2 regions of the Paenibacillus sp. FSL R7-0340 genome follow, and region 2 is predicted to be linked to the other one. Evidence: riboswitches for the same ligand, from Rfam matches in the RefSeq annotation. Region 2 holds a riboswitch; the other holds the start of a gene.

Region 1 (3,426 bases), on a different contig from region 2:
TTAACACCGCTTTGCAATTGCTCTTTGGGTATATACAGCTCGTAGTTGTTTTTGAAATTATAAGCACTCCCAGTACCGGAAACCCCGGCAATCTGAATAATACCGGACAGCTGATGATTTGAAAATACAGCCATTTGCGGGACTGCTTTGCCCGCATCCAAAATCCGAACACGGAATATCATACCATTGGGAGGAATCTGATTCAGCTTATACTGGAGTGTCAGTTCAGGGTTCGTGGACGCATTCAAACCGGGAGGAATATCTCCACTGCTGAGCAATACCGGAACTGTTGTACTCTCTGCTTCCGACAATGCTGACAATGATCCTTTAGCAGACGATTCGGTAGAGGCAGCTGCTGTAGAAATATCGATATTATCCCTACCGACCACACCTTTGAATTCCGCTGAAGAGTCATCCCTCTGACCCAGCTTCCATACTGGACTGGCAGCCGCTACTTTATCCGTCTGCAATTCTGCGCTTCTTGAAGGCGTGTATATAAACCAAGCGATCATCGCTATAGCTACGACCGCTAGTAGTCCAGATAAAACTACTGAATACCTATGGGATAACCATTTTTTTATCATATGATCCACCCTCTCTCCTCAAATTTTTTGACCGGGAAAGAGTATCAATCAAGGAAGAAACAAAGCGTTTCCGGGAATCACCGCTTTCGCTTCATGCTGACTTTCCCACATTAGACGTGCCATCGCGTCGCCTTTTTCATCATAGTATTCCACTTTTAAATCTACCATTTTGCCTGCTTCCAAAGTAATACTGCCTTTACGCTCTGTCCAGCTTTGTTTGAACCAGCTGTCAATAACCAACTTGCCATCTACCCATACACGGATACCGTCATCAGATATCGTTGTGAACGTATAGGTCTCGCTATATTGCGGTTTGATTTTACCCGTCCAGCGAACCGAGAACTGATCGGCATTCACCTTTGGATCAGCTGCATTGGCACGCCAGTTGTAGTCCAGCTTGCTATCTGTACGGATCAAAGCAGGACTTCCGCTCAAATTCATATTGTTAAAATATTCGCCCTGCAGCCCGTTCACATATACCACATCAGGAACGGAAGGAGGAGTCGGAGCCGGGATAGGCTCACTTTGTCCCTCGTCCGGTAAGGTCGGTACGTCTGTCCCAGGTTGTTCGATTGCTGCCAGCCCATTTTTCACATCATCCCGCGTCAAACTCTTCGAATCATTCATATAATCCTGAATTTGATTTGTTGTGTTATTCTCAGTCAGCATCTTGCCCCAAGTCATGGAATATACCCATTTAGGTTGAGCCTGCAATACCTCAGAACTAGGCATCTCACCGTGCTCCCCAATGGCAATCGGCTTATTCCGTGCCAACCCGAGCAGACCTTCGTAATGACTTTGCTTAAAATCATTGTTGTAAATGTCTACTGCCAAAATGTCCACTTTGTCATCCCCCGGGTATTTCGGGGTATATGGGACGGTATACGAATTGGGAGCATTCGGACTCCATACCCACAGCAGATTGTTCAATTGATGTGTGTTTGTAAAACGGTCGTACATGATATTCCATAGCTGATTGAAATTATTTTTGTTTCCCCACCAGAACCAGTCACCATTCATTTCGTGGTAAGGTCTCCACAAAACCGGAACCCCTGCATCACGAAGCTGCTTTAACGATACAGCGACCTTATCCAGATCGGCAATGAGGAGGTTATACTGCGCAGTACCTGGAGTCACGTATTTGTTGAACTCTGCCTGACTTACTTTCGCCTGTACATTGGCCCAAGTCAGTGGCCTACCTGGTAGCGCTTCATGAAAAGTCATCGTCACAATACCACCGGATCTGTCCCAACGGATAGCACTATCGACGACATTTTTACGTTGTGCTGCTTCCGTAGCGTCAGATTGACCAGAGATAGCTCCCATCTCATAGCCGTGTACACCAACATATGCCTGACTGATTTTTTGGACCTTGTTACTTAATTCATCTGGACTTTCCAAATAATCATGCTGACCGGTGACTATTTTTTTCCCTGAGATGTTGAGTAAATAATTGTATAGTTCACGGGCCTGAGTAGAAGCGTCCGAATTAACAGGTTGTAATGAAGCGGCATTCGCCACCGACAGAGAATCTCCAAAACCGACGGGCAACAATGAAAAAAGCATAACAACGGGGAGTACATGACGTATCAGTCGATACAGAGGAATAAAATTGAATCTCACTTTCGCTCTTCCTTTCGGTAGCCAGGCTGCCATCCTTGTGGAAGGCCCTTTAGCTTTGCGTACCTGCCTTTCGACAGGGCTGCGTTTATCGTTGGAAGGAGTTTGGATTCCTTCTTACCCTAAGTATCGACTTTTTTTTACCAAAATTTAATAGGTCATGTTCATGAATTTACAGGTTTTCGCCCAATTTCGACAGTTTAGGCTATGAATTTTCATGAATTCGTCTTTTTTTCGTTTTTACGAAAATAATTAGGAGATAAATTGGTGACGGGAAATTTCATTCCAATCCATACAAAAGCGGACAATATCCTCTTCAACCAACTCAGAGCCAGTCTGCACCTCAATAAAATCCACATCGGTCACTGCCAAAATGCTATGCTTCGTCCCTTCAGGGATACGTACTACGTCACCAGCCTTCACTTTGTGCAGCTTCTCATTCAAAATAATTTCCGCTTCACCGCTAATAATGGTCCAGATTTCACTTCGTTTGAAATGAAGCTGGTAGCTGATATTTTTGCCTTTCCGTACGCGGATTCGTTTGGTCAATACCTCGTTACCCTCGTCATACTTGACATAATCCACAACCCGATACTGTCCCCAACGACGTTCTTCATACATTGGACGCTGATCATGAGCCTTGAGCACTTCCTTAATACGAGGACTTTCTGCCTTATTGGTCACAAGAATGCCATCCGGGCTAGCGGCTACGATCAGATCATTCGTTCCAATGATCGCCACAGGAATGTCTAACTCGTTAATAAGGCTCGTATTGACGCAATCCTCCGTTACTACACCTCTGCCCACTTGTTGATTAGACATTTCTTCTGTGAGCGTATTCCAGGTACCCAAATCCTTCCAAAAACCATCATACGGAAGAACTACGATGTCCTTTTCCTTCTCGACTACTTCATAGTCAAAGCTGATTTTTTCCAGAGATGCGTATTGCTTTTGCATTTCTTCATAATTAAGCGGCAACCCCTTGGATGCCAAGATATCCAGCAAATAACTTAATTTGAATGCAAAAACCCCGCAGTTCCATAGAGCATTGCGTTCAATCAGACGCTCCGCCTGCTCCCGGTCGGGTTTCTCTTGAAAATGGCTCACTTCACGGTAGCCTGTGCTACCTTGAGTGGCATCGTTTTTCGGAATAATGTAACCATATTTCTCTGAAGGATAGGAAGGGACAACCCCGATTAAAGCAAGCTTGCCTTCACTCTCC
Region 2 (3,426 bases):
GCTACTTTCAAAAAAATTCTGCTTTTACGATGGAAAGGAAAGAACTTGCCTCTTTTTTGCTTGTCTTTACGTTGTCTGGTAAGGGAGAATTACTGTACCGGGACAAGAAATATATCATAAAACCTCAAGATTTGTTCTTTATTAATTGCGAGGAATATGTTCAATACAGCACCTCCGGTCATGAATCCTGGGAGTATATCAGCCTGTACCTGTATGGCAACCTGATCGAAAATTTTTACGAACAATTTGCCAAGCATAATAAACCGGTCATTTCCATGCATAATCCGCATATTATATTGGATAAGCTCCATGCTCTGATTTGCGGGCAGTCTGACAGAAGTCTTTCCGCTGAGCTGCTAACGTCCAGGCTCATTGGTGAAATACTAATGTGCATTTTGCAACATCCCTATGATCATCCGCATGTGAATGCTGAAACCCTCAGCGAAGTACGCCGGGTACAGCAATATTTGGATCAGTCCTACTGTGAGCGAATAACACTGGACTCGCTGGCAGACATGTTTGAATTAAACAAGTTTAATCTGGCTAAAAATTTCAAAAAGCAGATCGGTTTCTCTCCGATTGATTATCTCATTAATGTCCGTATCACAGCCGCTCAAAGCTGGCTTAAAACCAGTGACATGTCCATTGTGGATATCGCAAGGTACGTAGGGATTCCCAATACGAGCCATTTTATTAACCTATTCAAGGAGCATGTAGGAGAAACACCTCATTCCTTCCGCAAAAAATGGGGGAACCGTTCCAAGTTGTAAATGAGAGGTTACATGAAATCAGTTTGATAGATGATAGACGCACAAGCTATTCAAGTTAATGGCAAAACTGTCGAAAGGCAGTGACGCAAAACTATAGGGCCTTCCTATCCGGATGGCAGCCAGCTACCAGATGAACGAGCTTTTTATTATGTCTTTTTTACATAGATCCATCACAAATTGCTATGCCTCTCTCGAAGAAAGCCCTGATCGCTATGATCAGGGCTTTTTTTCTATTGGGATAGTCATGTCTGCCTAGCATGCTGAATATACTAATTTCGAACGAAGCATTGCCATATTACGATGAATAGGAGAATCACTTGGAGCATGAGAACAAAAATAAATGTAATGATCATTGCCTTATTGCTCATTGTCCAAAGCTTTTTCAGCGCAACGCTGGCTTACGCAGATGCTCCAGCCCCAGAACTGCCGCAGAGTGCTGTATCTGATCCTACACCTACCGTTACAGATGCTGTATACGTTGTCCCAAACCTTGAACCTCCTGGGGAGATTCCTTCAAACACGGTCCCCTTCGTTCAAGGAGCAGTCAGTTCAAAGTCTCAACATGATGCAGCTCCGCAGAGCATACTAACGAAGTTGAACCTGACCGACGAAACAGGGCGTGTCATTGATGCGGTATATAGTCCCGGCAGCCAATTCGACATCGGATCAGCCATCCAACTAGGATATGAATGGGAGCTTCCTGACAATACCTATAAGTCAGGGGACACCTTCACCTTTCATTTACCAGAACAGTTTGTCATCTACACTGATATCTCATCTCCGTTAGTCACTACCGATGGAACCGTGGGATACTTCACAGTAGATCGTCAGGGCAAGGTTATCATGACCTTTAACCAATATGTAGAGAATCACTCCAATGTCAGCGGCAAACTACAAGTTAAAACCGAGTTTACGAAAGAAACGGTGAAAGGCAGTACAGAGATCATCATTGCGATTCCGATCAAAGGCGGGGTACAAACGGTCATCGTGAATGTAAAACCCCAGTCAGGGCCAACCCTAAGCAAACAAGGGAAAATAGAGGGCACCAATCAGATCGACTGGACCATTGATGTGAACAAACAACTAAACACCGTAAAGCATGCCCTCATCACCGATCCAATTCCTTCAGGGCTGGAACTCAGAAGAGACTCTATCCGGCTCTATCATCTACAAGTCAATATCGACGGCTCGACCGTTGTTCGAGACCTAGTGAATGCAAGTGAATATGCCATTGAAGCAGATCAAGCCGGGACAGGGTTTGTGATTCGTTTTCAAGACGATAGCATTAACACGGCCTATCAGATTCAATATTCCACGCGTATTATTGGCGATAAAACTCGTTTCTCCAACACAGCAACGCTTTCAGGAGATGCGATAGAGAACGTTGTTGCTACCGCTACTGTTCAGGTGGAACGTGGTGAATTTTTGTCCAAAAAGGTTGAAAAATATGATCATGCCACACAAACACTCTCGTGGGCCATAAGATATAACTTCAGCGAGACAAAAATCCCCGAAGCCAAAGCTCTTTTAATTGATCATTTCAATAAAACTCAAGAATTGCTGCCCGGTTCTTTGAAAGTATTTAAGGGAAACACACTGGAGGAGCTCCCATCGTGGGCGTATACTGTCATCCCAGTTGATTATCCGGACCGCAACGGCTTCAAACTTCAATTCAACTTCGACGTAGATTCAGCCTATACCATCCGATACCAGACTCAAGCCAGAGGCCGTGTCTATGATAATGGAAAAGTTATAAACATCATAACCTCGGATGGAACGCAGAAGATTGTATCGACGGAAATCATAAGCGGAGTTATGACTAAAATGTATGACACACCCAATTACAACACCAAAATCATACCTTGGGTGATTACCATCAATACAGACTTGTACATCATGAAAAATATTGTCATTCAGGATGTGTTTCCAAACGGGGGCTTGGCTTTGTTACCGGACACCCTGAAAATTCAAAGTGTTGACGGAACAACGGAGCTACGTGCGCCCACGGATTATGAGCTGGTTCCGCTATCACAGGACTATAAACAAGGATTTACGCTCATTTTTCATAAAGCCATTCAGAAGGCTTATACAATCAAGTATTCAACCACCTATAATAATGACTGGAAAACGGATACGACGAAGCCCGAGTTTCGTAATAAATCCCATATAGAATACCAGTTTGAAGACGGAGAAAGATCATCGCAAGGAGTGGAGTGCCCGATCTGGCCGGACTTTATGACACAACGAAACGGTGCCAAGCAAGGAAGCTATAATGCAACCTCCAAGCTCATTACCTGGGACATTAAAGCTAACTACAATCGCAAGATCCTGAATCACGCGGAAGTGAGAGACCCCTTGTTGCAAGGTCAGAAGTTACTGCCCGCCTCCGTAAAGGTATACGATATGACCTTGCTGGGATGGTGGGATGGCGTACAAAAAGGGGCTGAAATCCCAGCAGATCAATACACCATTATTCCTCCCTCCGAGCAAAATGGTAATGAATTGCGTATCCAGTTCAAGGAGCAAATACAGACTCCCTACTGGATTACCTTTCAAACTTCATTGGAAGGAGAACTGATTGAAAAAGAAATCCACAATCAAGCCCTTCTACTGGATGGACAAAAAACAGTCTCTGAATGGGCAGCGCAAGTCGCGG

The links. Region 2 has a riboswitch for cyclic di-GMP ahead of MKX59_RS23025 (collagen binding domain-containing protein). Riboswitches for the same ligand answer to the same signal wherever they lie in the genome.
Region 1: it holds a riboswitch for cyclic di-GMP, as region 2 does, so the genes downstream of both, MKX59_RS21750 (glycosyl hydrolase) here and MKX59_RS23025 (collagen binding domain-containing protein) in region 2, are expected to answer to the same signal.

What each region holds. Positions count from the first base shown of each region.
Region 1 is NZ_JBBOBY010000001.1:4,851,271-4,854,696, forward strand. Features, by position in the region: gene MKX59_RS21745 (hypothetical protein) at 1-584, opposite strand, end outside; gene MKX59_RS21750 (glycosyl hydrolase) at 633-2,207, opposite strand; cyclic di-GMP riboswitch class I at 2,221-2,301, opposite strand; gene MKX59_RS21755 (sugar phosphate nucleotidyltransferase) at 2,457-3,426, opposite strand, start outside.
Region 2 is NZ_JBBOBY010000002.1:31,470-34,895, reverse strand. Features, by position in the region: gene MKX59_RS23030 (AraC family transcriptional regulator) at 1-770, shown strand, start outside; cyclic di-GMP riboswitch class I at 821-901, shown strand; gene MKX59_RS23025 (collagen binding domain-containing protein) at 1,095-3,426, shown strand, end outside.